2 regions of the Microbacterium sp. Root1433D1 genome follow, and region 1 is predicted to be linked to the other one. Evidence: riboswitches for the same ligand, from Rfam matches in the RefSeq annotation. Region 1 holds a riboswitch; the other holds the start of a gene.
The links. A riboswitch is a leader RNA that binds a small molecule or an ion and turns the genes downstream of it on or off. The one in region 1 is predicted to bind thiamine pyrophosphate.
Positions count from the first base shown of each region.

Region 1 (15,336 bases):
CGCCGAACGGCTGGGAGAGGCACCCCGACATCCGTGCGAAGGCCGCCGAGGCCGAGGTCGATGTCGAATACGTGACCGAGTACGTCCTCAACGCGATGGCCGACACCGTCACCCCGCAGGGGCTGGTCGCGGTGGTGCAGCAGACACCGACTTCCGTGCGCGACATCTTCGACTCCTCGCCACGGCTGGTGGCCATCTGCGAGGAGGTGCGGGACCCCGGGAACCTCGGCACGATCATCCGGGCTGCCGACGCCGCCGGTGCGGATGCCGTCGTGCTCACCGGCCGCACGGTCGATCCGTACAACCCGAAGGTCGTGCGCGCCACGACAGGGTCGCTCTTCCACCTGCCGGTGTCGGTCGGGGGAGACCTGGCCGATGTCGTCACGCGCGCCCATGCCGCAGGTCTGCGCATCCTCGCGGCCGATGTGAAGGGCGACGATCTGCTGAAGGCACGCGCCGAGGGCGTGCTCGAAGAGCCCACCGCATGGCTCTTCGGCAACGAGGCGCGCGGGCTCGAAGACGAGGCGCTCGCGCTCGCGGACCAGGTGCTCAAGCTGCCCATCTTCGGCCGTGCCGAATCCCTCAACCTGGCGACGGCCGCCAGCGTGTGCCTCTACGAGAGCGCCTTCGCACAGCGGGCGACGTCCGCCGGCTGAGTTCTCGGCCCCGAAGGAAGCAGGAGACGGAGTCGATGAGGATTCTGATCGTCGAGGACGACGACCGCGTCGCCGGCGCGCTCGAGGCGTTCCTCGCTCGGTCGGGATACGCGACCGTGCGCGCGGCGGACGGAGCGGCAGCTCTGGACCTGCTGGGTGCGGACACCGAGGTCGTCCTGCTCGATCTCGGGCTTCCCGACATCGACGGTGTCGACCTGTGCCGTCGCATCCGTGGCCGCTCGGAGGTTCCGATCGTCATCGTGACCGCGCGCAATCAGGTCGCCGAGCGCATCAAAGGACTGCGGGCCGGAGCCGACGATTTCGTGGTCAAGCCCTATGACGTGCACGAGCTCCTGGCCCGGATCGAAGCCGTGACCAGAAGAACACGACCGATGCGACCCGAGGCCGATGCCCGTGTGCTGCTGCATGACGGTGATGTGGAGATCGACCTCGTCGCACGGCAGGTCCTCGTCGACGGCACACCGATCGACCTCACGCGCAAGGAGTTCGACATCGTCGCGGTCCTCGCCCGATACCCGGGGGTGGCTGTGCCGAAGGAGCGCCTGATCCGCGAGGTGTGGAACACCGACTGGCGAGGGTTCGGGCACTCCCTCGAGGTGCACGTCGGCGCGATCAGGAAGAAGACCGGAGTCCGCGGGGTCATCGAGACCGTGCGTGGCGTCGGATATCGGCTTGCGGGGTCGTGACGCATGCGGCGCCGTCTGATCATCGTCTTCCTCGTACCGCTCGTCGCCATCCTGGCCGCGCTCGGCGGGGCTGCGGGATGGAGCGCCGCCCACGGCGTGCAGCAGGCGTTCTACACGCAGCAGCTCGGCGACCTCGGGTACTTCGCCACGAGCGCGCGTCAGGCTCTGCGATCCGGCAGCGCGGCGGTGATCGATGCCGAGGTGATGCGCTTCCGTGAGGTCTACGGAATCGAGGTCACCGTCTTCGATCTCGGCGGCAGCGTGTGGGCCGCAGGCGAGCAGGACCCGGCGGTCCTTCCTGAGGAAGACGCCGAGAGGGTCAGGCTGGCCCTCTCCGGGCGGCGGGCCGAGCAGCCAACGGTCGTGTTCCCCTGGACCGTCACGGATGCGGCGCTGGCCGAGCCGGTGTTCGACGACGGGGACGTGATCGGCGCCGTGCTGGTCACCGGTGACGTCGAAGCGCCGCGTGCCGCGATCCTGCAGCAGTTCCTCCTCATCTCCGCGATCGCGCTGGTGCTCATCGCGCTCGGAGTGCTCCTCGTGTTCCGCCTCGCTCGATGGGTGCTGTCGCCGGTGCGCCGGCTCGATGAGGCGATGGTCGCGATCGAGCGGGGTGAGATGGACGCGCGGGTCGCGGCGGATGACGGTCCGCCGGAGCTGCGCCGCATGGCGCAGGTGTTCAACGGGATGGCCGACGAGATCGAACGGGTGATGACGCGCCAGCAGGAGTTCGCACTCAACGCCTCTCATGAGCTGCGCAACCCCCTGAACGCTCTCCTCCTGCGCGTGGAGCATCTGGCGACCGGACTCGGGACGCAGTGGCAGCACGACGTAGAGGAGACGCGGGAGGAGGGGCGACGGATGACCCGTATCCTCGAGACGCTGCTAGGCCTCGCGCGCGGCGGACGCGGGGATACGGCCATCTCCGCTGTCGACCTCGCGACCCTCGCCGCCCGGCGCCTCGACGCGTGGCGCGACGTCGCCGCACAGCGCAGAGTCGGCTTGCGCGCCACGGGGGACTCGTCGGTGATGAGCGTGACCGATCGGACGATCGTGGAGAGTGCGCTGGATGCCGTGATCGACAACGCGGTGAAGTTCTCCCCTGAGGGGGCGCAGATCGAGATCGGTGCGCGACGCGATGGCCGGCTCTGCCGGATCACCGTCCGCGATCACGGTCCCGGTCTGACCGCGGAGGAGGCGGCAGCGGCGACAGACCGGTTCTGGCGCAGCGCCGAGAGCGGAGACACTCCCGGATCCGGGCTCGGCCTCGCCATCGCGAGCGACCTGCTCGCGACGGTCGGCGGGGAACTCTCCGTGGCCTCGGCGAAGGGCGGCGGCCTCGCCGTCGCGCTCGTGCTCCATGACGGGACGACGCCGTGAGGGCCCTCGCGCGGCGGCTCGTCGCCGGAGCGCTCGCGATCACGCTCCTGGCGGTGCTCACCGCGTGCAATCCCCGTGCGAGCGAGTGGACGGATGCGGAGTACGCGATCGCCAGTGGCGGGTCGACCGGCGTCTACTACGACTACGGGAGTCACCTGGCCGAAGAGCTGTCCGCATCGCTGGATATCAGGATGGGTGCGCAGGAGACAGCAGGATCCGTCGACAATCTGCTGCGGGTCAGCTCGGGGGAGGCCCTGATCGGGTTCGCGCAGGGTGATGCGGCCGCCGATGCGGTGGCCGGCACCGGGGCCTTCGACGCGCCGCTGGAGGTGCAGGCCCTCGCTCGGCTCTACGACGAATACGTGCAGGTCGTGGTGCGGGGAGACTCCGAGATCGACGACGTCGGCGATCTCGCCGGCCGCACGATCTCGCTCGGCGCGGAGAACTCCGGGGTGAACGTGATCGCCGCCCGCGTGCTGGATGCGGCCGGCGTCGATCTCGGGTCTGTCCGCAACCCTCAGCTCGACCTCAGCGAGTCGATCGGCGCGATGGAGCGCGGGGAGATCGACGGGTTCTTCTGGGTGGGCGGATTGCCGACCCCTGGAGTGGCGGAGCTCTCCGAGAGGTCGCCGGTTCGCCTGCTCCCGATCGAGCAGGAGTGGGTCAACGAGGTGAACGAGCGGTACTCGCACGCCTACCGTCCGGCAGATGTCCCGGCCGGGACCTACGGCCTCGTGGATTCCGCGCCGACGATGGCGGTGCCCAACTATCTCGTCACGGCAGCCGCGACCCCTGACGCCGTCGTGCGCGACGTGCTCGCCGGGCTGTTCGACGCGCGTCTGCGCATCGCGGGGGAGGTGCCCACCGCGGCGTTGCTGGACCGTCGTTCGGCGATCTTCACCGGTCCCGTCCCTCTGCACCCCGGGGCCGTGGACTACTACCGGGACCTGCGCGGCTGACTGCTCAAGAAATCCTCAAGAAGTCTGACACCGGGGTCCACCCTCTGTCATTGTGAGGTCGATCGTGAACGATCGTCGCCTGCTGCTCAACTGTCTTTGGGGTGCTGCAGCAGGACGATTCCGCGGCCCGTGGGGGCGGGCCGCGGGGTACCCATGCACAGCTGCATTGGTGCCGCGATCAGGTGATTACGAACGTGTAAATCTCACCGAGGTGCCTGGAGACCCGCGTCCGACGTGGCTAGTTTGGAGAAATGATGACCTCTGATACCCCGCTCGTCGTGGTCGAGAACGTCCAGAAGCACTACGGCGATTTCCAGGCGCTCACCGACATCGACCTGACCGTCAACTCGGGGGAGGTCGTGGTCGTGATCGGCCCGTCCGGCTCCGGCAAGTCGACGCTCTGCCGCACGATCAATCGTCTCGAGACGATCACGAGCGGCAGCATCAGCATCGACGGCAAGGAGCTCCCGGCCGAGGGCAAGGGCCTGGCGCATCTGCGGGCGGACGTCGGCATGGTCTTCCAGTCCTTCAACCTCTTCGCCCACCTCACGATCCTCGAGAACGTGACACTCGGCCCGATCAAGGTCCGCGGCATCAAGAAGGCCGACGCCGAGAAGGAGGCGATGATGCTGCTCGAGCGCGTCGGCGTCGCCCAGCAGGCGAACAAGCTCCCCGCCCAGCTCTCCGGCGGCCAGCAGCAGCGCGTGGCGATCGCCCGCGCTCTCGCGATGCAGCCCAAGGTGATGCTGTTCGACGAGCCCACCAGCGCCCTCGACCCCGAGATGATCAACGAGGTCCTCGACGTCATGGTCGAGCTGGCGCACGACGGAATGACAATGATCGTCGTCACCCACGAGATGGGCTTCGCCCGCAAGGCCGCCGACCGCGTGGTCTTCATGGCCGACGGACGGATCGTGGAGGAGGCGACTCCCGAGGAGTTCTTCACGCATCCGAAGAGCGATCGCGCCAAGGACTTCCTCTCGAAGCTCCTCACGCACTGACGTCCACGCACCGACCACACAGACCCTGCACACACAGCACACGAAGGAGACGCACATGCGACGCACACGGACACTGGCAGGTATCGGAATCGCAGCGGCCGCGCTGCTGGCGCTCACCGCCTGCAACAGCGGTACGCCGTCCAGCACAGGAGCTCCGGAGGGCGGCGACGAGGGCGAGGCCTCCAGCAGCACCCCGTGGACCGTCCTGACCGACGTCAGCATCGACGGCAGCCCGACGTTCGACCGGATCGAGTCTTCCGGCACGATCAAGGTCGGCGTCAAGGAGGACCAGCCGGGCCTCGGCTACCTCGACCCGGTGACGGGCGACCGCACCGGATTCGACGTCGACATCGCCCGCTGGATGGCGGCATCGCTCGGCGTCGACCCGGAGAAGATCGAGTTCCAGGCGATCGCCTCCGCGAACCGCGAGCAGGCCATCGTGAACGGCGACATCGACTACTACGTCGGCACCTACTCGATCACCGACAAGCGCAAGGAGCAGATCTCCTTCGCCGGTCCCTACTTCGTCACCGGTCAGGGCCTCCTCGTCGGCGCCGACAGCGACATCAAGAGCGTCGACGACCTGAGTGCCGAGACGACGGTCTGCTCGGCGACCGGATCGACGCCGATCCAGAACATCAAGACGAACTACCCCGACGTGCCGACCAAGGAGTACGACACGTACTCGAAGTGCGTCGAGGACCTGAAGAACGGTCAGGTGGATGCCGTCACGACCGACGAGGCGATCCTCATCGGCTACGCGGCCCAGGACCCGGACAAGCTGAAGGTCGTCGGGGAGCCGTTCAGCGAGGAGCGCTACGGCATCGGACTCGCCAAGGGCGATGACGCACTGGTCGAGTACTTCAACACGCAGCTGACCGACGGCGCGAAGATCTGGCAGCAGATCTTCGACAACAACCTGGGTGCCTCCGGCGTCAAGGCGACGCAGCCCGAGGTCGACCCGATCGGCTGATTCCTGCGGGGCGGTCGACAGGTTCGACCGCCCCGCTCATCGGCAGGAACATCCGAGAACTCGAATCGACAGGAGCAGCTGTGGGAGTCATCACCGACCACCTCGACCTCTGGGGAGAGGCACTGTGGGGAACCATCGTGCTGTTCCTGGGCGGTGGCATCATCGCGCTGGTTCTCGGACTCATCGTCGGGGCCGCGAGAGTATCGCCGGTTCCGATCGCACGAGCCGTCGGCGGCATCTATGTGAACTGGATCCGCAACACGCCGCTCACCCTCGTCATGTTCTTCTTCGCGTTCTGCCTCCCCATCCTGCTGGGGGAGCGGGTGAACTCCCTCCTGCTGGCCGTGATCGCCCTCGGGCTCTACACCGCGACCTACGTCGCCGAGGCGCTGCGCGCCGGCATCAACACGGTGCCGGTCGGACAGGCCGAGGCCGCGCGTGCGATCGGCCTGAACTTCGGACAGGTCATGCGCTACGTGGTGCTGCCGCAGGCGACGCGCTCGGTCGTCCCGCCCATGATGAGCGTGCTCATCGCACTCATGAAGAACACCACGGTGGCGGCGGGGTTCTCCGTCGTCAACCTCGGCACCATCCGCGCGGCGCTCAGCGAGCGCGGGGAGAACGCCCTCGTCGTCCTGCTGTGGGTCATGGTCCTGTTCGTGGTGCTGGTGCTGCTGCTCGCCTGGGTGCAGCGCGTTCTCGAGAACAAGTGGAGGATCGCGCGATGAGTTCCGTCCTTTTCGACGTCCCCGGCCCTCGTGCCGTCGTCCGCAACCGGCTCATCGGAGCCGCAACGGTCCTCGTCGTCCTCGCCGTGCTCGGCTGGGTCGTGTGGAGACTCTTCGCCACGGGACAGTTCTCTGCGGAGAAGTGGAACATCTTCACCTTCTCCGCGGTCTGGGTCCGGTTCGGCGAGGGATTGGTGGCCACGCTGGCCGCATTCGCGGTCGCCGGTGTCGGATCTATCGCCCTCGGCTTCCTGCTCGGCATCGGGCGCCTGTCGGAGCACGCCTGGGTGCGTGAGCCCGTCCGGTGGATCATCGAGGTGCTGCGAGCGGTGCCCGTGCTCATCCTGATGATGCTGCTGTACTACGGCCTCCCCGTGATCGGTGTGAAGATGCCGCCGTACTGGGCCGTCGTGATCGCCCTGATCGTCTACAACGGCTCCGTGCTCGCCGAGGTGCTGCGTGCCGGCATCGAGTCGCTGCCCCGTGGGCAGAAGGAAGCCGGCTACGCGATCGGACTGCGAAAGACCGGGGTGATGTACTTCATCCTGATCCCGCAGGCCGTGCGAGCGATGATGCCGGTGATCATCGCGCAGCTCGTCGTCGCGCTGAAGGACACCGCGCTCGGGTTCATCATCACGTACCAGGAGCTCCTCTACGTCATCAACCAGATCGGCAACCAGGCGCCCTACGGGTCGCCGCTGATCCCCGCGGCGATCGTCGGCGGATCGATGTACGTGGCCGTGTGTCTGCTGCTGTCCTACATCGCCTACCGCCTGCAGCGTCGGGCCAAGCGCTCGCCGAAAGCCGGGCCGGCGGTGCAGGATCCCCGTCAGCACGGCGGCGAGACGAACACCTCGCTCATCGTCCTGCAGGGAGACGGGTCCGAGAAGACGCGTTGATCCGCGAAAGGGACCCACGAGCCCCCGGTAGACTCGATTCTCGTGTCAGAGTCTCCTGAAATCACCCCGGAAGCGGTCGAAGCCGCTGTCGCCGACGCCCTCACGGCGATCGCCGCAGCCGCCGACACCGCCGAGCTGAAAGCGGCTCGCGCCGCACACGTCGCCGACGGATCGCCGCTCGCGGTCCTGAACGCCTCGATGCGCCAGGTCGCCCCCGAGAACAAGGCCGCGTTCGGCAAGCTCGTGGGTCAGGGGAGAGGGCAGGTGACCCAGGCGCTGGCCGCGAAGGAGGCCGAGCTCGCCGAGGCCGAGGTCGCCGCGCGACTCGAGGCCGAGCGTGTCGACATCACCGCCGTGCCCTCGCGCACGCGGGCCGGCGCGCGCCACCCGCTCACCCTCCTGCAGGACCAGGTCTGCGACATCTTCGTCGGCATGGGCTGGGAGATCGCGGAGGGGCCGGAGCTCGAGCACGAGTGGTTCAACTTCGATGCCCTGAACTTCGACGTCGACCACCCTGCCCGTCAGGAGCAGGACACGTTCTACGTCGACCCGACCTCGCGCCACCTCGTGATGCGCACGCACACGAGCCCCGTGCAGGTGCGCTCGATGCTCGACCGCGAGGTGCCGATCTACGTGCTGTGCCCAGGGCGGGTGTACCGCACCGACGAGTTCGACGCCACGCACCTTCCGGTGTTCACCCAGTTCGAGGGTCTCGTGATCGACAAGGGCATCACGATGGCACACCTCAAGGGCACGCTCGACCACTTCGCCAAGCAGCTCTTCGGCCCCGAGGCTGAGACACGCTTCCGCACCAACTACTTCCCCTTCACCGAGCCCTCCGCCGAGCTCGACCTGTGGCACCCGACCTTCAAGGGCGGCGCGCGCTGGATCGAGTGGGGTGGCTGCGGCATGGTCAACCCGAACGTGCTGCGCGCCGCCGGGATCGACCCCGAGGTGTACAGCGGCTTCGCGTTCGGCATGGGCATCGAGCGAGGACTGATGTTCCGCAGCGACGTCCAGGACATGCGCGACATGGCCGAGGGCGATGTCCGATTCAGCGAGCAGTACGGGATGGTGGTGTGATGCGCGTCCCGCTTTCGTGGTTGCGTGAGTACGTCGATCTGGCAGCGGATGCCACGCCCGAGGATGTCCTCGCGGCGCTGGTGACCGTCGGCTTCGAGGAAGAGGACGTGCACCGCTTCGACATCACGGGTCCCGTGGTCGTCGGGCAGGTCGTCTCGCTCGACGCCGAACCGCAGTCCAACGGCAAGACCATCAACTGGTGCCAGGTCGATGTCGGCGAAGAGCACGGTGGCATCCGCGGCATCGTCTGCGGCGCGCACAACTTCGTCGCCGGCGACAAGGTCGTCGTGACGCTTCCCGGCGCCGTGCTGCCCGGTCCGTTCCCGATCGCCGCGCGCAAGACCTACGGTCACGTGTCCGACGGCATGATCGCCTCGGCCCGCGAGCTCGGCCTCGGGGATGAGCACAACGGCATCGTCGTGCTCTCGGACCTCGGCATCGATGCGCCTGTCGGCACCGACGCGATCGCGCTGCTCGGTCTCGACGACGTCGCGGTGGAGATCAACGTCACACCCGACCGCGGCTACGCCTTCTCCCTGCGCGGCGTCGCCCGTGAGTATTCGCACGCCACCGGGGCGACCTTCCGCGACCCCGCTGAGCGTGATTTCGCCGAGCTGCAGCCTGGCAGCGGACACACCACCGTCGTCGAGGACGTCGCCCCCGTGCGCGGGAACATCGGCGCGAGCGAGTTCGTGACGCGCGTCGTCCGGGGCGTCGACCCCTCGCGTCCGACGCCGCCGTGGATGGTCGCGCGGCTCAGCCTCGCGGGCATGCGCTCATTGGGCGTGCTGATCGACATCACCAACTACGTGATGCTCGAGTTGGGTCAGCCGCTGCACGGCTACGACCTCGACAAGCTCGCCGGCGGCATCACCGTTCGTCGCGCGAACCCCGGCGAGAAGATGACCACCCTCGACGGTGTCGAGCGCACGCTGCACGTCGAAGACCTCCTCATCACCGACGAGTCCGGCCCGATCGGCCTCGCCGGCGTCATGGGCGGTGGCACGACCGAGATGAGCGACACCACGCGGAACGTGCTGATCGAGGCCGCGAACTTCGACCCGACGACCATCGCCCGGTCGGCGCGCCGGCACAAGCTGCCCAGCGAGGCATCCAAGCGCTTCGAGCGCGGCGTCGACCCGCTGATCCCCTTCGTCGCCGCCCGCCGTGCCGCCGACCTCATGGTCGAGCTCGCCGGAGGCACGCTCACCGAAGAGGGTGGCGCACTGTTCGCCGAGGTCTTCGTCGGCGAGATCGAGCTTCCCGCCGGCTTCGTACAGGGGCTCATCGGCGTCGACTACACCGACGACGAGATCACCGGCGCACTGACCACCATCGGCGCCGATGTCACCGCGTCGGAGGAGGGTTCCGGCTGGACCGTGATCCCGCCGACCTGGCGCCCCGACCTCACCGACAAGTGGACGCTGGCAGAGGAGGTCGCCCGCATCCACGGGCTCGACCGCATCCCCTCGGTGCTGCCGACGCCTCCGTCCGGCCGCGGACTCACGGCGCACCAGCAGGGTCGCCGCCGGGTGGCCGATGCGTTGGCCGCAGCGGGGCTCGTCGAGACGCCGTCATTCCCGTTTACCACCGATGTGCAGAACGACCTGCACGGATCCGCCTCGGGCGCGCACCTGCCGAGCATCCGTCTGGCGAACCCGCTCGACGGGCAGGCTCCGTACCTGCGTCGATCGCTCATCCCGGGCCTGCTGCAGACCGCGCACCGCAACATCTCGCGGGGTCTCACCGACCTCGCGATCTTCGAGACGGGTGTCGTCTTCCTGCCGGAGCCCGGAGTGGAGTACGGCACGGAAGACGTGCCGCCGCTGGGCGAGCGTCCGTCCGACGAGACCCTCGCGCAGTTGAACGCCTCCATCCCGCCGCAGCACCGGTTCATCTCGGCGCTGCTGACCGGTAACGTCGCCCCGCGCCAGCCCGGCCGCCCCGCCGAGGCCGCCGGTCTCGTCGAGGCGCTGGATGCCGTCCGCGTGATCGCGGCAGCGGCCGGCGTCGAGATCGACGTCGTGCAGGCCGAGCGTGCGGCACTCCACCCCGGACGCACAGGATCGCTCCTGGTCGCGGGCGAAGAGGTCGGCTACGTCGGCGAGCTGCACCCCGCCGTGGCCGAAGGGGCCGACCTCCCCGGGCGTGCGACCGTGTTCGAGCTCGATCTCGACCGCATCCTGTCGCTCGCCGGTGGTCGCGTCGTCGCCGCATCGCTGTCGACGTTCCCCGCCGCCACGCAGGACGTCTCGCTCACACTGCCCGCCGAAGTTCCGGCCGCAGATGTGCAGGCCGCCCTCGCCGAGGGAGCCGGTGCGCTGTTGGAATCGGTGCGTCTCGTGGACGACTATCGCGGAGACGGCGTGCCGGAGGGTTCCAAGAGCCTCACCTTCGCTCTGCGATTCCGCGCCGACGATCGCACCCTGACGGCGGCCGAGGCCACCGCGGCCAAGCTCGCGGGTGTCGACGTCGCCGCGCAGCGATTCGGAGCAGCGCTCCGCGACTGAGCGATGCGCTGTCCCGGAGGGGGCCCTCTGCCCTGAGCGGAGAGGGCTTCCCTCTCGCAGCGGTTGCTGGTGGCATGGAGCCATGACGAATGTTCTGATCCTCGGCGGGACGGGGTGGCTTTCCGGGCGGATCGCCCGGAGATGGCTCGAGTCCGGAGCGGCCGTGACATGTCTGGCCCGGGGCGAGCGCCTCGCGCCGGCAGGAGCGGTGCTCGTGACCGGCGACCGTGACGACCCTGGGATCTACGCCGCGCTCGCGCGGAAGGACTGGGATCACGTCGTCGACATCTCCTCTCAGGCCGCGCACGTCGTGGCAGCGGTCGAGGCTCTCGGAGACCGCACGGCGCGATGGACGTACGTGTCCTCCCTCTCGGTGTACGCCGATGACGCCACGGTCGGCGCCGATGAATCGGCGCCGCGGCATCCTGCCGCCCGCCCCGGCGACGAGTACGAGTACGGCCCGCAGAAGGCGGCGGCCGAAGACGCCGTCACGATGCTGGGGGATCGCGCGTTCATCGTGCGACCCGGACTCATCGTCGGGGACGGCGACCCCAGCGACCGCTTCGGGTACTGGGCTGCGGCATTCTCCCGAGCCGGGGAGGAGCCCGTGCTGCTGCCTCCGCTCGAGAGGCGCAGCGCGCAGGTGATCGACGTCGACGACGTGGCCGCCTACATTGTCGCCGCCACGCGGAGCGGAGCGGTCAACGCGATCGGGGACGAGCATCCCCTCGCCGAACTGCTGCAGACCGTGCGCGAGGAGGCAGGGCACACCGGGGAGACGGTGGTCGCCGACGAGGAGTGGCTGCGAGCACACGGCGTCGCGCACTGGGCAGGTCCGCTCTCGCTTCCGCTGTGGCTTCCTCCCGAGATGTCCGGCTTCATGACCCGCTCGAACAGCGCATTCCACGACAGCGGGGGACACCTGCGCCCCCTCGCCGACACCGCTCGACGCGTCGTCGCCGACGAACGGGTGCGCGGCGTGGACAGGGAGCGCCGGGCCGGACTCACGCGGGCGCAGGAGAAGGCTCTGCTGGCCGATCGCTAGACTGCGAGCAGTGACACGGGGTGCCGCAATCCGCGGCTGAGAACAGACCCGTCGAACCTGATCTAGTTCGTACTAGCGAAGGGATGTCGCGATGAGCGATCTTCTGCGTCCTGAGACCACCCACGACCTCGCCGGCGATGCCGCGACCCTGCTGGGGGTGCTGCGAGAAGCGCCCCCGTTGACGCACTGCATCACCAACGCGGTCGTCACCGGGTTCACCGCCAACGTCCTGCTGGCTCTCGGTGCCGCTCCCGCCATGGTCGACATCGTCGATGAGGCGGGGATGTTCGCCGGCATCGCCTCCGGGGTGCTGATCAACCTGGGGACACCCACGCCCGAACAGCGCGCGGCCACTCTGGAGGCCGTCGCCGGTGCCGTCGCGTCCGGCACGCCCTGGGTGCTCGACCCGGTCGCGATCGGCGCGCTCCCGGTTCGCACCGCACTCGCCCATCAGCTCGTCGGGCACCGCCCCACCGCGATCCGCGGCAACGCCTCCGAGATCCTGGCCCTCGCGGGGCTGAGCGCGGGCGGTCGCGGGGTAGATGCCACCGACAGCACAGATTCCGCGGCCGATGCAGCCCTCTCGCTGGCTCGGAGCACGGGCGGCGTCGTCGCGGTCTCGGGGCCGGTCGACCTCATCACCGACGGGGAGCGGGTGCTGCGCGTGTCCAACGGTCACGAACTGCTGACCCGAGTGACCGGCGGAGGCTGCGCTCTCGGTGCGGTGATGGCCGCCTTCCTCGGAGCGGCCAGAGCGACGACGCATGACGCGCTCAGCGCCGTGGCCTCGGCGAGCCTGGTCTACACGATCGCGGCGGAACGAGCGGCAGCGGTATCGGCAGGGCCCGGCAGCTTCGCCGTCGCCCTGCTGGATGCGCTCGCCGCGGTGGGCGCCGACGACATCCGAGCTGCCGCACGCATCGAAGGCGGTGCCCTGTGAACGCCGATCTCTCGCTCTACCTCGTCACGGACGCGGCCCTCTGCGGAGACCGTGGCGTCGTCGAGACCGTCCGCCGCGCGGTCGACGGCGGCGTGCGCATCGTGCAGCTTCGTGACAAGGACGCGACCGACGCCGAGACGGTCGATCAGCTGCTGGCACTGTCGCAGGCGATCGACGGCCGCGCTCTTCTGGTCGTGAACGATCGGTTGGATGCCGCCGTGGCCGCTCGCGAGCGCGGCGCACGGGTCGACGGCGTGCATCTCGGACAGGGTGATGCCTCGGTGCTGCGTGCACGCGAGGTACTCGGACCGGAGGCTCTGATCGGCCTCACCGCGAACAGCCCGGCGCACCTCGACGCGGTCGAGGCTCTGCCCTCCGGCACGGTCGACTACCTGGGCGTCGGGGTGATCCGTCCGACCACCACCAAACCGGATCACCCTGCCCCTCTCGGCGTGGAGGGCTTTCGCGGCCTCGTGTCGCGAAGCGCGCTGCCGTGCGTGGCGATCGGCGGGGTCGGCATGGATGACACCGAGGCCCTTCGTGAGGCCGGTGCGGCCGGGCTCGCCGTGGTCTCGGCGCTGTGTGCCGCCGACGATCCCGCCACCACCGCCCGGCAGTTCCGGCGACGCTGGCTCAGCGGCTCCGTCCCGAGGGTGCTCAGCATCGCCGGAAGCGACCCCTCGGGAGGCGCGGGCGTCCAGGCCGACCTCAAGTCCATCGCCGCCAACGGCGGATACGGCATGGCCGTGCTCACGGCGCTGACCGCGCAGAACACGCGGGGAGTGCGAGCGGTGCACGTTCCGCCCGTGGAGTTCCTCCGCGCGCAGCTCGACGCGGTCTCGGACGACATCGTGATCGATGCCGTGAAGATCGGGATGCTGGCCGACGCCGACGTCATCCGCGCGGTGGGAGCCTGGCTCGACGCTGTGCGTCCGCCCGTCGTCGTGCTCGATCCCGTGATGGTGGCGACCTCGGGGGACCGACTGCTGGATCCGGACGCCGAACGGGCGCTGCGCGATCTCCTCGCACTGTCGACGCTCGTGACCCCGAACCTCGCCGAGCTGGCGGTGCTCGCCGGGCGCGACCTCGCCGACTGGAACGACGCGATCTCCGCGGCCGAGCAGCTCTCCGCCGAGGTGGGAGCAGCCGTGCTCGTCAAGGGTGGCCACCTTCCCGGCGACGAGGCCCCCGATGCGCTGGTCGATGCGCGGCGAGGGCTGCGCCAGGAGTTCATCGCTCCCCGGATCCCGACCCGGAACACGCACGGCACCGGCTGCTCGCTGTCGTCCGCGCTCGCGACCCTGCTCGCTCGTGGCGAAGAGCCCGGAGATGCCGTCAGCGCCGCGCGGGACTGGCTCCGCGAGTCCCTGCGCGCAGGAGACGCACTGCGCGTGGGTCGTGGACACGGGCCGATCAACCACTTCGCCGGACTCTGGGAACGTGGGGGCGCCGAGACCCGACCCGCGGCGGGCGACGTCGCCACGCAATGGTGGCGGGGCATCGCCGCGATCCGTACGGGGATCGAGGAGCTGCCGTTCATCCGTGCGCTCGCCGCCGGGACGCTGGAGCGCGCGCCGTTCCTGTTCTACCTCGCACAGGACGCCCTGTATCTGCGGGAGTACGCGCGTGTGCTCGCCGAGGCGGCCCGGCTGGCACCGACATCCGACGAGCAGGCCTTCTGGGCGGACTCCGCCCGCGGCTCCATCGTGGGCGAACTCGAGCTGCACGCCTCATGGCTCACCCCCTCGCACGGCGTGAGTGCGGCCACCTTCGCCGCAGAGCCGGCGCCCGCGACGACCGCATACCTCGACCATCTGCGCTCCGTCGCGTTCGGCGGCGACTATGCGGAGATCATCGCCGCTGTCCTCCCGTGCTTCTGGCTCTACACCGATCTCGGGCGGCGCCTGCACGCGGGGGAGTTCGGGGAGTACGCGCGAGCTGCGGGGCATCCGTACGCCTCGTGGCTCGCGACGTACGCGGATCCGGCATTCGAGGAGGCCACACGGACGGCGGTCGCCTACGTCGCCGACGCCGCGGCACAGGCGGATCCCGGAACACGGGCACGCATGCGCCGGGCGTTCGAGGCGTCGAGCGCCCACGAGCTGGCGTTCTTCGCCGCGCCGATGGGGCCGCAGCGTCTCAGATGACGGAGCGGATTTGCGGTGGCCGCCGGGGCCGCGCTACTGTCGCGACATGCCTTCGGCCGCCACCGCTTCTTCGACGCTCGCTCCGAGCGTCATCGCTGTGCGCCGACGCCGCGGCCGCCGACTGTAGGCGACCCCGCCCTCCTGCCTGTGCCCGCACGGCGGTCGAGTGCCGGTGTCGCCGCCTCCGGCCCCGTCCCCGGCCCCGATTTCCTCGCGGGCCCGACCGTTAAGGTAGAAGCATGACGTATTCCGTCGCCGTCTCCGGCGCATCCGGCTACGCAGGCGGCGAGATTCTGCGCCTCCTGGCC
Region 1 is NZ_LMFN01000003.1:937,369-952,704, forward strand. It holds gene ASD13_RS15495 (TrmH family RNA methyltransferase) at 1-656, shown strand, start outside; gene ASD13_RS15500 (response regulator transcription factor) at 692-1,363, shown strand; gene ASD13_RS15505 (sensor histidine kinase) at 1,367-2,743, shown strand; gene ASD13_RS15510 (TAXI family TRAP transporter solute-binding subunit) at 2,740-3,702, shown strand; gene ASD13_RS15515 (amino acid ABC transporter ATP-binding protein) at 3,954-4,703, shown strand; gene ASD13_RS15520 (glutamate ABC transporter substrate-binding protein) at 4,759-5,676, shown strand; gene ASD13_RS15525 (amino acid ABC transporter permease) at 5,757-6,404, shown strand; gene ASD13_RS15530 (amino acid ABC transporter permease) at 6,401-7,303, shown strand; gene pheS (phenylalanine--tRNA ligase subunit alpha) at 7,346-8,386, shown strand; gene pheT (phenylalanine--tRNA ligase subunit beta) at 8,386-10,896, shown strand; gene ASD13_RS15545 (NAD-dependent epimerase/dehydratase family protein) at 10,979-11,941, shown strand; TPP riboswitch at 11,948-12,042, shown strand; gene thiM (hydroxyethylthiazole kinase) at 12,033-12,881, shown strand; gene ASD13_RS15555 (bifunctional hydroxymethylpyrimidine kinase/phosphomethylpyrimidine kinase) at 12,878-15,028, shown strand; gene argC (N-acetyl-gamma-glutamyl-phosphate reductase) at 15,268-15,336, shown strand, end outside.

Region 2 (15,336 bases), on a different contig from region 1:
GGATGGTCGCCGGCGACTCCGCCATCGCCGCGATCAAGACGCTGCGCCAACACACCGGACTCGGCCTCAAGGAGTCGAAGGAACTGATCGAGGCCTGGCCGCGCACCCACGCCTCCTGACCAACTTGTCGTTACAGGCTGCGCCCGGGAGAATGGACGAGCCCGCCCGATGAAGGAGCCCCATGCCCGACCGTCTCGACCGCGCCCGCACCACCGGCATCCTCGCCGTTCTCCGCGCCCCCTCCCCTGAACTGGCGCTCGAGGCCTCCGAGGCGATCATCCGCGGCGGTGTCACGGGCATCGAGGTGACCTTCTCCACGCCCGATGCACCCGCCGTCATCCGCGAGCTCATCGCACGCCACGGCGACGCCGCCCACATCGGCGCCGGCACCGTGACCACGGCAGCGCAGGCGGAGCAGGCCGCAGAGGCGGGCGCCGAGTTCCTGGTGAGCCCCGGCACGCTGCCCCACCTCACCCGCAGCATGCTCGACACGGGTCGCGTCGTGATGACCGGAGCCATGACGCCCACCGAGGTCATGGCCGCACTCGAGCTCGGCGTCGACGTGGTGAAGATCTTCCCGGCCTCCCTCGGCGGCCCTTCGTACCTCGGCGCCCTGCGCGGACCGTTCCCCGACGCTCCACTGATGCCCACCGGCGGCGTCAGCCCCGACAACCTCGCCGCGTGGTTCGCCGCCGGCGCGGTAGCGGTAGGCGCCGGGGGCGACCTCGCGAACGGCGCGTCGATCAAGGCTGCCGACTGGGCCGACATCGAGCAGCGCGCTGCACGGTTCGCGGCGGCTCTCGCCGCCACGCGAGACTGATCGCCCCGCACCCGCCGACCCAGGAGGCCACTGTGATCGACGCCACCCGCGATCTGCTCGCCGCAGCGCGCGGTTATGACGCGATCGTCGCCGAGCTCGAGAGGTGATCGCGCTCGATCCGTGGGCCTGGTCGGCGCTCGCCCTGGCCGCGGTGACGATCGGCATCTCGAAGACGGCGCTTCCCGGCGGCAGCATCCTCGCGATCGCGCTGTTCGCGGCGGTCCTGCCCGCACGCACCTCCACGGCGGCGATGCTGCTGCTGCTCATGGTCGGCGACGTGTTCGCGCTCATCGCCTACCGTCGGCATGCGCATTGGCCCACGCTGCTGCGCCTCGCCCCCGCGGTCATCGCCGGCCTCCTGGTCGGATTCGCCTTCCTCGCGCTCGCCGGCGACGGCATCGTCCGCCGCGCGATCGGGGTGATCCTGCTGCTGATGATCGCGGTGACGCTGTGGCGCCGGTGGCGGCAGAGCAGGGCGGACGCCGCGGCTCCGCCGTCCGGTGGCATCGTGCTCGCCGGTACCTACGGCACGCTCGGCGGCTTCACCACCATGGTCGCGAACGCCGGGGGGCCGGTCATGTCGATGTACTTCCTGGCCACACGCACCCCGGTGCAGGTGTTCCTCGGCACGTCGGCATGGTTCTTCGCCATCATCAACGCGATCAAGGTGCCGTTCCTCGCAGGCCTGGGTCTGTTCGAGACACCCGTGCTGCTGATGGATGCCGTCCTCGCCCCGCTCGTCGTGGCCGGTGCGCTCCTGGGCCTGTGGGTCGCGCGGAAGATGAATCAGCGGGTGTTCGACCGCATCGTGATCGTCCTCACGATCGTCGGCGCCGTGTACCTGCTGTTCTAGGGAGATCCCCCGCGTCTCAGTCGAGGAAGATGTCGGGGAAGAGCGCGTCGTCGGGGGTGCCGGGGATCGCGGCGTAGCCGGAGAAATCGGTGACGCCGTCGGCTTCGAGCACGTCCTCGACGATGAGCGTCTGCCCGGTGAACGACGCCGCGGGCTTGAGCAGCACGGCGTAGGCGGCATCGGCGTAGATGTCGGGCGTGCGGCTGGCGGCCATGACCTTGTCGCCCCCGAGGAGGTTCTGCACCGCAGCGGTCGCGATCGTGGTGCGCGGCCAGAGCGTGTTGGCGGCGATCCCGTCGCGCGCGAACTCGGCGGCGAGGCCGAGCGTGACCATGGTCATGCCGAACTTGGCGAGCGTGTACCCGGTGTGCGCGCCGAGCCACTTCGGGGTGGGGTTCAAGGGCGGCGACAGCGACAGGATGTGCGGGTTCTCGGCATCCTTCAGGATCGGCACCGCCGCTCGCGAGAGCATGAACGTTCCGCGCACGTTGACATCCTGCATCAGGTCGTACTTCTTGGCGTTCAGGTCGAGCGAGCGCGAGAGGTCGATCACGCTGGCGTTGTTGATCACGATGTCGATGCCGCCGAACTCACCCTGCGTCTTCATGACCGCCTCGGTGATGTCGTCGTCGTCGCGCACGTCGCCGACGATCGGCAGGGCCTGGCCACCCGCCGCGCGGATCTGCTCGGCGGCGGTGTGGATCGTGCCCTCGAGCTTCGGATGCGGGGTGTCGGTCTTCGCGAGCATCGCGATGTTCGCACCGTCTGCGGCAGCCCGCAGCGCGATCGCGAGGCCGATGCCGCGGCTGCCGCCCGACATCAGGATGGTCTTGCCTGCAAGGGACATGGGTTCTCCTGGGTTCTCGATCGCGAAGGGAAAGGCAGCCGCGGGGTCAGCGCGGCGCCATGCGGATGGCGCCGTCGAGGCGGATGGTCTCGCCGTTGAGATAGCCGTTCTCGACGATCTGCTGCACGAGCACGGCGTATTCGTCGGGGCGACCGAGCCGCGACGGGAAGGGGACCTGCTGGCCCAGGGAGTCCTGCGCGGCCTGCGGGAGACCCATCAGCATCGGCGTCTCCATGATGCCGGGAGCGATCGTGCAGACCCGGATGCCGTAGCGGGCGAGCTCGCGCGCCACGGGGAGGGTCATGGCGTGCACGCCGCCCTTGGATGCGGAGTAGGCGGGCTGGCCGATCTGGCCGTCGAACGCGGCGACGCTCGCGGTGTTCACGATGACGCCGCGTTCCTCGTCGTGCAGCTCGTTCTTGGCGATCACGGCAGAGGCCTGCGAGATGACGTTGAACGTGCCGACGAGGTTGATGCGGATCACGCGCTCGAAGTCGGCGAGCACGGCGGGATTGCCCTCGCGGTCGAGCACCTTCGCAGGCGGAGCGATCCCTGCACAGTTCACGACGACGCGCAGCGGAGCCGCCGCCTGCGCGGCCGCGACGGCCGCCTGCACCTCATCGGCGTTCGTCACGTCCGCCGCGACGAAGAGTCCGCCGAGCTCGTCCGCGGTCTCGGCACCCTTCGACGAGGCGAGGTCGATGATCGTGACGTGCGCTCCCGCGGCGACCAGCCGACGCGCCGTGGCGAGCCCGAGCCCCGAGGCCCCACCGGTGATGAGTGCACCCTGTCCGCTGATCTGCATCTGATGTTCTCCTTCGAACGTCGTCGTGCGACATGCATTGATGGAACGCAGTATCAGCCTACGTGGTTCTTGGTTTCACCACGACCGGGGGAACTGCATCGAGAGCGAGCCTACGACACCGCCTGGATCGATGGCAGGATCCCGCTCATCGTGGTCGGGCAGGATGGACGGATGAGCATCCCCTCCACCTCCGTCGACGTCCCGGTGCGGGTTCGCGAGCTCGCCCGCGGCGCCGCGCTCACACCGGTCTGGCTCAATGGGATCGGGGGGCTGACCTTCCGCACCGACGACGGCCGGTACATCAAGTGGGGGCCGCTCGACGACGAGGCGAACATGCGCGACGAAGCCGAGCGCATGAGGTGGGCGCGTACCTGGATCTCGGTGCCCGAGGTGCTCGAGCAGGGCCAGGATGACGCGCACGAGTGGCTCGTCACGGTCGCGATCGATGCGAGCAGCGCCGTCGACCCTCGCTGGGCCGCCGAACCGGAGACCGCGGTGCGAGCGGTCGGCGTCGGCCTTCGCGCGCTCCACGATGCACTGCCGGTGGCCGAGTGCCCCTGGGAATGGAGCACGCACCAGCGGATCGCCGACGCCGCGGAGCGCGGCACGATCGTGGCCGAAGACCTGCTCCAGGCACCGCCGATCGACCGGCCGGTGGTGTGCCACGGCGACGCCTGCATGCCCAACACGCTTCTCGACGCCGACGGACGCCCCACCGCCTTCGTCGATCTCGCCGCCCTCGGAGTCGCCGACCGCTGGGCCGACATCGCCGTGGCATCGATGAGCACGATGTGGAACTTCGGCACCGGATGGGAGGACACCCTCATCGAGGCGTACGGCGTCGACCCCGACCGCGACCGACTCGCGTACTACCGGCGGCTCTGGAACGAGACCTGACCCGGACCTCTCCGAGGCGGCCGTCGAGGCCGTCGTGCACCGTCTCCGTCCGCCCGGCGGCACCCGGATGATCGTCTCGAGGAGTAACGTCACTTCTCGTGTTGACCCTCCCCGCTCCGGCGCGTCGCCTCCCGCGTCGGCGGGGCTTCGCCCCCGCCCAGGCGATCGCCCTCGGCTTCGGGGCGGCGATCCTCGTCGGCACCGCGCTTCTGATGCTCCCGTTCTCGTCGCGCAGCGGCGTCTGGACGAACTTCGTCGATGCGCTCTTCACCTCCACCTCTGCGGTGTGCGTGACGGGACTCATCGTGGTCGACACCGCGACCTACTGGAGCCCGTTCGGCAAAGTCGTGATCCTGCTCCTGATCCAGCTCGGCGGGCTCGGCATCATGCTCTTCGCGGCCCTGATCGGCTTCGCGCTCGCTCGCAAGCTCAGCGTGCGTTCACGGATCTTCGCCGGCACCGAGACGAAGTCCACGGGTGTGGGCGACATGAAGCGCACCGCGATCGGCATCCTGATCACGACCTTGATCATCGAGGCGGCGGTCGCGACGGTCCTGTTCGTCCGCTTCTGGACCGGCTACGACTACGACGTGGGCCGAGCCGCCTGGCACGCCGTCTTCCACGCCGTGTCGTCCTTCAACAACGCGGGGTTCGCGCTGTACACCGACAGCCTGATCGGGTTCGTGTCCGACCCGTGGATCTGCATCCCGATCTGCATCGCGATCATCCTCGGCGGGCTCGGCTTCCCCGTGCTTCGACAGCTCCGGAAGGAGTTCAGGAACCCGCTGCACTGGTCGATGAACACGCGGATCGTGCTCGTCGCCACCCTCGTCCTGCTCACCCTCGGCACGGGGTTCACGGTGGTCGTGGAGTGGAACAATCCCGGCACGCTGGGACCGCTCGATCCCGCCTCCCGCATGCTGGCGGGGTTCTTCCATTCGGTGCAGGCCCGCACGGCCGGCTTCAACTCCGTGGACACCTCGCTCATGCACGATGAGACCTGGCTCGTCACAGATGTGCTGATGTTCATCGGAGGCGGACCGGCAGGCACCGCCGGCGGCATCAAGGTGACGACCTTCGCCGTCCTGTTGTTCATCATGTGGACCGAGTTTCGCGGCGGGACCGCGGTGAACGTGTTCGGCAAGCGGCTCTCGCGGTCTGTGCACAGGGAGGCCATCACCGTGGTGATCGTCGCCCTCGCCGCGGTGATGAGCGCAGTGATCGCGATACTCGCGATGACGGATCTCGACCTCGATCGCGTGCTCTTCGAAGTCGTCTCGGCGTTCGGTACCGTCGGCATGTCCACCGGCATCACGGCCGATCTGCCGGCGGCCGCGCAGCTCATCCTCGTTCTCCTGATGTTCCTCGGCCGGCTCGGACCGCTGACACTGGGTTCCGCGCTGGCCCTGCGCCAACGGCAGACGGCGTACGAGCTGCCCAAGGAACGCCCGGCGATCGGCTGACCGGTCTCCCCTGCACGATCGCTCGACGACAAGGACACCACATGACCAAGTTCCTCTCCTTCACCCCTGACGCCCGGCGCATCGCCGAAGCCGATTCCGTCGCGGTGATCGGCCTCGGACGCTTCGGGACCTCCCTCGCGCTCGAACTGATGTCGTCGGGCACCGAGGTCCTCGGCATCGACGCCGACGAGGACATCGTGCAGTCCCTCAACGGCGAGCTCACGCAGGTGGTCAGAGCGGACTCGACGCGGCTCGACGTGCTCCGACAGCTCGCGGTCGGCGAGTTCGATCGTGTCGTCCTCGCGATCGGCAACGACATCACCGCGTCGATCCTCACCGCGTCCCTGCTGCTCCAGCTGCAGGTACCCGTGATCTGGGCCAAAGCGGTCGACGAGCAGCACGGGGCGGTCCTCGAACAGCTCGGCGTGCATCGCGTCATCTATCCGGAGAAGGACATGGGCCGACGCGTCGCCCACCTCGTGCGCGGCGCCGCCGCCGACTACCTGGAGATCGACCGCGGCTACGCGATCGTCAAGACCGTCGCACCCCGGCACCTGCAGGGCATCACCTTGAGAGAGGCCGCCGTGCGCAGCACCCACGGGATCACGGTGGCCGCGTATCGACCCGAACGAGGGGAATGGCGAAACGCCGAGGCCGACACCGTGCTGGGCGAAGGAGACACCGTGCTCGTCGTCGGTCCGACCACGAAGGTCGAGAGGTTCGCGCAGTTGCGTTGACTCAGGCCGAGGGACCGAGGATGAAGTTCCACGCCCCGGTGACGACGGCGGCAGCGACCGCGATGCCGGAGATGGCCGCGCCCACGGCGAGCAGCAGCCATTCGGCCGCCCCGAAGCGTGACTCGCGCGCCCAGGTGCGCCGGCCCGGCGCCCCGAAGCCCCGCGCCTCCATGGCCGTCGCCAGTTTGGCGCCGCGGCGGATGGAGAGCACGAGCAGGGCGAAGGCCATCCCCAGGAAGCGACGGATGCGGCCGCGATCGGCCACGCCCCTGGCCCGACGCGCCAGCTCGAGCGCACGCCAATCGTCGAGGAAGAGGCCTACCATCCGGAGGCCCGCGAGTGCGCCGAGCACGAATCGGGCGGGCAGACGGACGATCTGGCCGAGACCGTCGGCGAGGTCGGTCGGATCGACGGTGATGAAGAGCACCACCGACGGCAGCGCGATCGCCAGCACACGCAGCATCGTCGCGAGCGCCAGCGCGAGCGATCCCTCGCTGATGCGCAGCACGAACCAGTCGACGTAGACGACGCCGCTGGTCTGACCGTAGAGCGCGATCGTGAGACCGGTGAGGGGCGCTGCGAGCCACACCGGCCAGGTGCGCACCCAGAACTCGCGCCAGCCGATCCCGGCGAACAGGAACAGCACGAACTCCAGGGCGAGGGCGACGGAGGCCGAGACTGGATCGAGAGTCAGGATCAGGGGTACCGCGATGAGCGCGCTCACCCCGAGTTTGGCCACCGGGTTGACCGTGGCGAGCGCTCCGGTGCGTGCCCGTGTCTCGAGAAGGCTCATGACGCACCCCCCAGCTCGAACCGTGCGGCGTGCAGGGCGCGCACGACTTCGAGGTCGTGCGTGATCGTGACGATGGCCGCACCCTCGTCTCGGAGCGCGGCGAGCATGGCGACGAGTTCGGCCCAGGTGCGGGCGTCCTGCCCGAAGGTGGGCTCGTCGAGCACGAGCACGCGCGGTCTGGTCGCGATAGCCGCAGCCACCGTGAGCCGGCGCTTCTCACCGCCGGAGAGCGTGTACGGGTTGGCGGCGGCGAGGTGGGCGAGGCGCAGACGGGCGAGCAGCTCGTCGCTGCGAGCGGTGATCTCGTCGTCGGTCATGCCGAGCGCCCGCGGCCCGACGGCCAGTTCCTCGCGCACGGTCTTCGCGAGCAGCTGATGCTCCGGCTCCTGGAACACCATGCCGATGCGGGTCAGCAGATCCCGCGAGCTCCAGCGGATCGGCGCGGACTCCGCACCGTTCGCGAGGAGCGCGGATGCCTCGACCGCGCCACTCGCCGGAGGAAGGAGCCCGGCGAGGGTCAGACCGAGCGTCGACTTGCCCGCCCCGTTGGGTCCGGTGATCGCGAGCGCCTCCCCCGCGTGCACGTCGAGGTCGATACCGGTGGCGACAGGACGCCCCTTGACGCGGGCGACGGCCAGGTCGCGCGCCGAGAGCAGGGTCTCCCCTGGCGGCCAGAGCGGGGGCGGCGGCGCGGCGGGAGGATGCCCCGGCACCCAGACGCCATCCGCGGCCAGCTGTGCACCACGGACTCCGAGGACTTCCGCCGGTGCACCGTCGGCGACCACACCGCCGCTCCCGATCACGATCACGCGCGTGATGAGCGGCAACCAGACCTCGAGGCGGTGCTCGACGACGATGAGCGTCGACGGCTGAGCCTGCAACATCCGCTCCACGGCATCGCGCACCTCGATGACCCCGGCGGGATCGAGATTCGCCGTCGGTTCATCGAGCAGCACCAGACCCGGCCCCATCGCCAGCACCCCGGCGAGCGCCAGCCGCTGCTTCTGCCCACCGGACAGGGCCTTGGTCGGATGCCCGAGCGGCACATCGAGGCCGACGGCATCCAGGGCCGCCTCCACCCGCGGCCAGATCTGCGCTCGCGGCACTCCGAGGTTCTCGCAGCCGAACGCCACGTCGTCGCCCACTCGCGCGAGGATCACCTGGGAGTCGGGGTCCTGCAGCACGAGCCCCGCACGTCCGCGGGTGGCCACGGCAGGAGCGCCGTCGACGATCAGCGTGCCCTCGCTCTCGCCCTCTTCCTCACCCCCGAGCACGCCGGCGAGGCCGTGCAGAAGGGTCGACTTGCCCGCACCCGACGCACCGAGCACGAGCACACGCTCACCGGGCTCGATGCGGAAGGAGATGTCGCGCAGCGCCCAGGCGAGGCGACTCGCGTGACGCCACCCCCAGCCGCGGGCCTCGACGGCGGCGGGGGCCGTCTGATCGGCCGACATCAGACGCGGACGCGCGCCTCGCGCCCGGAGCCGAACCGGTCCAGAGCCCCGGTCGCGGCGATGCCGCGCGCCAGCACCCAGGACAGGGCACCCGCGATGACGGCACCCGAGATGACCGTGCTGATCAGGTAGATGATGGTGAAGGCGGGGCCGGAGCCGGCGTACCAGAGCACGAGATTGTTGATGCCACCGGCAAGGGCGGCGCCGGCTCCCGCGAGGATCGCGACGGGCAGCGACCAGCGGCGGTAGAAGAAGAGCAGGAAGACCAGCTCGGCGCCGAGCCCCTGCACGAGTCCGGCCTCGAGGGTGAGGAACCCGCCCCACTGGTTGCCGATGAGCGCCGAGACGACCGCCGCGAGCAGCTCGACGTAGATCGCCGCCCCGGCCTTGCGGATGATGAGTCCGCCGAGCACGCCGGCGAAGAGCCACGGGCCGTCGAGGAGGCCCTGGATGCCGGGGAGCAGCGGCTCGAGCAGGGCCTTCGGCCCGAGGTACCCGACGTTCCAGGCCAGGAAGATCAGGCCGGCTGCGACTCCGAGGACGCTGGCGACGACGATGTCGACGATCCGCCAGCGCAGGTAGCTCCGGCCCGGGGTTTTCCCCTGCGTCTTCGCGGTCGCGGATGTGGACGTGGACGTACTCATCTGAACTCCTCCCTGCGCTGGCATGACCCAGATCAGGTTCGACGGTCGAAGCGCGATTCGCTCCCTCTCAGCCCGGCTCGCCGGACTCCCGTGGTTGTGCTGACGATCCTACCGCCGGCGACACCCACACGGCGACAAGGCCGCGCACCGCGGAACTCGCCCGGGATTGGGTACCGTAAACGAGTGACCGCTTCAGATCCCGCCGACGAGGCGACGGGCGTCGTCGGCGACGACGGCCCGGCGAACGCCTCCCCCTCCGGACCTGTCGATGCTGCGGCAGCCGGTTCGGTGCTGACGGCCGAGCAGACGTCGACACCCGCGCTCGCCGCGGAGCCGGTGGTCGCGCCGGATCCCGTCGTGCCGCCGGAGCCGGTCGTGCCGCCGGAGCCGGTGGTGTCGCCGGAACCGGCGACCCCCGCCCTGACCAAGCCGCCTTTCGTTCCTCGCGAGCCCGTCGCCGCAGAGACCTCTGACGACGCCCTCGCCCTGCTGGACGGCGCGTCACCCCGGTGGGCGGATGACACCACCACCGCCACAGCTCTGACCTGGGTGGACACCGCGACGGTCGCCGCCGGCACCGACGCCGCGACTCTCGACGAGACGTCGGAAGCCGAACCGACGGACGGCCTGCTGCGGGGGGCGCGTCTTCGTCCGGCCATCGCCCGCCCCGGAATCCTGGTGCCTCTGGCCACGCTCGTCGGCATCGTCGCCGTATACGCGGGCACCACGCTGCTGTGGCCGTTGCACGAGGTGCCGCCCACGGTGCAGTCGGTCGATTTTGCGACGACGCCCGCCGCCGCTGCCACGGTCACCTGGCCGACCGAGGGCGCCGGCGCCGTGGGGATCGCCGGCATGGGCACCGCGGCATCGGTCCCCGATGCGGTGAGCATCGCGAGCATCACCAAGGTGGTGAGCAGCCTGATGGTGCTCGACCGGATGCCGCTCGCGCTCGGCGAGCAGGGCCCCGAGTTCTCCTTCACCCGCGCCGACAGCGTGAAGTACTGGGACTACCGCCGCAGCGACCAGTCCGCCCTCGATGTGCCGATCGGCGGCGTTCTGACGGAGTATCAGCTGCTGCAGGGCACGCTCATGGGCTCGGCGAACAACTACATCGACCGCCTGGCAACCGAGATCTGGGGTTCCGATCGCGAGTTCGCCCGTGCCGCAGAGGTCTGGCTGCGAGAACGCGGGCTCACCGGCATCACCGTGGTGACGCCGTCGGGCTTCGACGAACGCAACGTCGCCACTCCCGAGGCCCTGATCGCCCTCGGTGAGCGCGCCATGCAGAACCCGGTGTTCGCAGAGATCGTGGGGACCAGGTCGGTCGATCTTCCGGGTGCCGGCACCGTCGTGAACACGAACGGAATGCTCGACGACCCCGGTGTCGTGGGCATCAAGACAGGCACGCTCGTGGGCTGGAACCTGCTCACCGCGAAGGATGTGGTCATCGGCGACACGACCGTGCACCTCTACGCCGCGGCCCTGAACCAGGCCGGCAACGACCAGCGACTCGCCCTCACCCGCTCCCTGTTCACCGAGGCGGAAGCCGCGCTGGAAGCTCAGGCCCCGGCCGTCGCGAAGAACACGGTCGTCGGTCAGGTCACGACCCCCTGGGGTGAGAAGGTCGACGTCATCACCGAATCCGACGCCGACGTGGTGCTCTGGAACGCAGCGACCGCCACGGCCACGGCGGACTTCGCCCTCGGCGACGAGCGTGAGCAGGACGACGCGGTGGGGACGCTGACCACAGCTGGCCCCCTCAACACCATCACGACGCCTCTGGTGCTGGCCGAAGACGTCGAGGGCCCGAGCCCGTGGTGGCGTCTGACCCACCCGCTGGAACTGCTCGGCATCACGACCGACCGCTCCTGACCGCCCTCTCCGCTCGCGCGTCTCCCGGTCGCGTCGTGCGCCTCCCGGTCGCGTGACCGGGGCAGGACGACGCCCCACCCCGCGTGAGCGGAATGGGGCGTCGTCCTGTGCTGTGCCCGCAGATCAGGAGCGGCGGGCGGAGCCGTCCGCTCCGTCTTCCAGCAGAGCCTGCGCGGCCGCTGTCTCCGCGGCCGGCACCTGGGCACCCACCGAGGCTCCGGCCACGGCGGCAGCGGCCTCCGCAGCGGCGCCCTCGGCGTCGGTCGCCTCACCCGTGACGACGACCGGGGTCGCCCCGGTGAGAGCGTCGTCGGCGTCGATGTCGGTCGCCGCCTGCTCGAACTGCGACTGGTACAGACGCCAGTAGGCGCCCTGCGCGGCGATCAGCTCGTCGTGCGTGCCCTTCTCCACGATGTCGCCATGCTCCATCACCAGGATGAGGTCGGCGTCGCGGATCGTCGACAGACGGTGCGCGATCACGAACGATGTACGTCCTTCACGGAGCGCGGCCATCGCGTGCTGCAGCAGCAGCTCGGTGCGGGTGTCGACCGCCGAGGTGGCCTCATCGAGGATGAGGATCGACGGCTGCGCGACGAAGGCTCGCGCGATGGTGATGAGCTGGCGCTCACCCGCCGACACGTTCGCTGCATCCTCGTCGAGCACCGTGTCGTAGCCCTCGGGGAGGGCGTGCACGAAGCGGTCGACGTAGGTCGCTCTGGCGGCGGCGAGAACCTCGTCATCGGTCGCGGTGGAGCGCCCGTAGCGGATGTTCTCGCGGATGCTGCCGGCGAACAGCCACGGATCCTGGAGCACCATGCCGGTGCGTGAGCGCAGCTCGTCGCGGGTGACCTCGGCGATGTCCTGGCCGTCGAGCATGATCCGCCCGCCGCTGAGCTCGTAGAAGCGCATGATCAAGTTGACCAGCGTCGTCTTCCCCGCCCCGGTCGGGCCCACGATGGCGACCGTCTGCCCAGGCTCGACCCGGAACGACAGGTCGCGGATGAGCGGACGCTCCGGCGTGTAGGAGAACGCGACATTCTCGAACTCGATCACGCCCTTGCCCTCCACCAGATCGGGAGCGTCGGCGTCATCGGCCTCCTGCTCGTCGGCGTCCAGCAGCTCGAAGACACGCTCGGCCGATGCCGTTCCGGACTGCACGACCGCGGCCATGCCACCCAGCTCGGACAGCGGCTGCGTGAACTGCTGCGAGTACTGGATGAACGCCTGCACGTCACCGAGACGGAGCTGACCGTTCGCGACCATCAGACCGCCGAGCACCGCGATGCCCACGTAGCTGAGATTCCCGACGAACATCATGGCCGGCATGATGATGCCGGAGAGGAACTGCGCCTTGAAGCTCGCCTGGAACAGCTCTTCGTTCTCGACCTGGAACCGGTCAAGCGCATCCTTCTCGCGTCCGAAGACCTTCACCAGCGCGTGGCCCGAGAATGCCTCCTCGACACGTGCGTTCAGTCGACCGACCTTGCGCCACTGCATGCCGAAGGCCTTCTGCGACCGCGGTCCGATGATGCCGAAGATCACTCCCATGAGCGGCAGCGTGACCAGGGCCACGAGCGCGAGCTGCCACGAGATCGAGAACATCATGACGAGCACGCCGATCACGGTGAGCACCGAGGTGAGGGCACCGGAGAGCGACTGCTGCATCGTCTGCGTGATGTTGTCGATGTCGTTCGTGACGCGCGAGATCAGCTCGCCGCGCTGCACCTTGTCGAAGTAGGCCAGCGGCAGGCGGTTGATCTTCGCCTCGACGGACTCGCGCAGTCGCCACATGGTGCGGACCATGATCACGTTGATGACGTAGCCCTGGATCCAGGTGAGGAAGGCCGCGGCCACATAGATCCCGAGGACCGCCGCGATGACGAGCCGCAGCGCGTCGAAGTCGACGCCCTGGCCGACGGTGAAGTCACCCAGCGCCCCGACCTGGTTCGCGAAGTCGTCTTGGCCGCCGGCTCGCAGGGCCTCGACCACGACGTCCTGCGACGTGCCGGCGGGGAAGCCGGGGAACCCGTCGGTCGGCTGTCCGAGCTGGATGGAGATGAAGCCCTTGTAGACGAGGTTCGTCGCCTCGGCGAGCACCTTGGGCGCCGCGACCGTCAGGACCACGCCGATCGCGCCCAGGATCGACACGAAGACGAACCAGATGGCCGACGGCTTCAGCAGCCCGATCATGCGCGCGAAGCTGGGGCCGAAGTTGTCGGCCTTGCCGGGTGCGACACTGTCCCAATCGCCGGAGTTCTGACGCGCCTGCTCGGCGAGCTCGGCCTCGTACTTCTCCTCGGCGCTCAGCTCGACCTCGGCCACGGCGGGCGCCGCCTTGCCGCGGCCGCGCTTGGCCTTGGCCTGGTCGTTGTCCTGCGCGCTCATGCGTCCACCCCCAGCTGCGACTCGACGATCTCTCGGTAGGTGTCGCTCGTCTCGAGCAGCTCCTCATGTGTGCCGACGCCGACCATGGTGCCGCCGTCGAGGACGACGATGCGATCGGCATCCGTGATCGTGGAGATGCGCTGCGCGACCACGATCTTCGTCACGTGCGGGAGCTCGCGCCACAGTGCCTGGCGGAGCCGGGCATCGGTCGTGAGGTCGAGGGCCGAGAACGAGTCGTCGAAGACGAGGATCTGCGGCTGGTGCACGATCGCACGGGCGATCGCGAGTCGCTGACGCTGACCGCCGGAGACGTTCGTGCCGCCCTGGGCGATGCGGGACTCGAGGCCGTCGGGCATCTCTTCGACGAAGTCGCGGCCCTGAGCGATGTCGAGTGCGTGCCAGAGCTCTTCGTCCGTCGCCTCTTCGCGGCCGTAGCGCAGGTTCGACGCGACGGTGCCGGTGAAGAGGAACGGACGCTGCGGCACCAGGCCGATACTGTCCCAGAGGGACTCGACGTCGGCCTCGCGCACATCGGTGCCGCCGACATGCACGGCACCCCCCGAGACGTCGAACAGACGCGGGATGAGCGACACGAGGGTCGTCTTGCCCGATCCGGTGGATCCGACGATCGCGACCGTCTCGCCCGGCTGCGCGGCGAAGCTGATGCCGGTGAGCACCGGGGAGTCGGCTCCGGGGTAGGTGAACTCGACGTCGTCGAGTGCGACGGCACCGGGGACCGGGAACTCCGTGACGCCGTTCTCGGGGCGGACCAGAGTGGACTCGGAGTCGAGCACCTCGCCGATGCGCTCGGCCGAGACCGCGGCGCGCGGGATCATCATCGCCATGAAGCTGGCCATGATGACGCCGCCCATGATCTGGCCGATGTACTGCATGAAGGCGAACAGCGTGCCCACCTGCACCGTGCCGTTGTTGACCTCGATGCCGCCGAACCAGATGACCGAGACGACGGTGACGTTGAGGATGAGCATGAACAGCGGGAACAGCAGCACGAAGAGCGAGCCGACCTTGCGCCCGACCACCATGATGTCGGTGTTGGCGCCGCGGAAGCGCTCCTCCTCGATGCGCTCGCGCACGAAGGCGCGCACAACACGGACACCCGTGAGCTGCTCACGCATGATGCGGTTGACGTTGTCGAGCTTGCCCTGGTAGCTGCGGAACAGCGGCACCATGCGCCCGATGACGACGGCGGCCAGGATCAGCAGCAGCGGCACCGAGACGGCGATGAGCCAGCTCAGGCCGACGTTGGTCTGCACGGCGAAGATGATGCCGCCGATCGCGAGCAGCGGGGCCGTGACGAGCATGGTGGCGCCCATCATCGCGAGCATCTGCACCTGCTGCACGTCGTTGGTGTTGCGGGTGATGAGCGAGCCGGCGCCGAACTGCGAGACCTCGCGCTCGGAGAAGCCGCTGACCTTGCCGAACACGTCGGCACGGATGTCGCGGCCGGCGCCCATCGCGGCGCGCGCGGCGAAGTAGGTCGCGGTGACGGAGGCGATGATCTGCCCCAGCGAGACCGCGAGCATGAACAGACCGGTGCTCCAGATGTACGCCGTGTCACCGCGGGCGACGCCCTTGTCGATGATGTCGGCGTTCAGGCGCGGGAGGTAGAGGGTCGCCGCCACGCTGGCGAGCTGGAAGACCAGCACCGCGAGCAGCAGCCATCGGTATCGGGAGAGATAGCGGAGGAGAATTTTTCCCAGCACAGGCGGACTTTCTAGGAAGGATGAAGCGGCGGATTTCTCGGC
Region 2 is NZ_LMFN01000001.1:917,784-933,119, forward strand. It holds gene ASD13_RS04445 (ribosomal protein L7/L12) at 1-119, shown strand, start outside; gene ASD13_RS04450 (bifunctional 4-hydroxy-2-oxoglutarate aldolase/2-dehydro-3-deoxy-phosphogluconate aldolase) at 182-820, shown strand; gene ASD13_RS04455 (sulfite exporter TauE/SafE family protein) at 924-1,673, shown strand; gene ASD13_RS04460 (SDR family oxidoreductase) at 1,690-2,520, opposite strand; gene ASD13_RS04465 (SDR family NAD(P)-dependent oxidoreductase) at 2,567-3,325, opposite strand; gene ASD13_RS04470 (aminoglycoside 3'-phosphotransferase) at 3,497-4,222, shown strand; gene ASD13_RS04475 (TrkH family potassium uptake protein) at 4,321-5,685, shown strand; gene ASD13_RS04480 (potassium channel family protein) at 5,727-6,422, shown strand; gene ASD13_RS04485 (energy-coupling factor transporter transmembrane component T family protein) at 6,424-7,215, opposite strand; gene ASD13_RS04490 (ABC transporter ATP-binding protein) at 7,212-8,669, opposite strand; gene ASD13_RS04495 (ECF transporter S component) at 8,669-9,313, opposite strand; TPP riboswitch at 9,304-9,415, opposite strand; gene ASD13_RS04500 (D-alanyl-D-alanine carboxypeptidase family protein) at 9,497-11,185, shown strand; gene ASD13_RS04505 (ABC transporter ATP-binding protein) at 11,309-13,570, opposite strand; gene ASD13_RS04510 (ABC transporter ATP-binding protein) at 13,567-15,294, opposite strand.
Region 2: it holds a riboswitch for thiamine pyrophosphate, as region 1 does, so the genes downstream of both, ASD13_RS04495 (ECF transporter S component) here and thiM (hydroxyethylthiazole kinase) in region 1, are expected to answer to the same signal.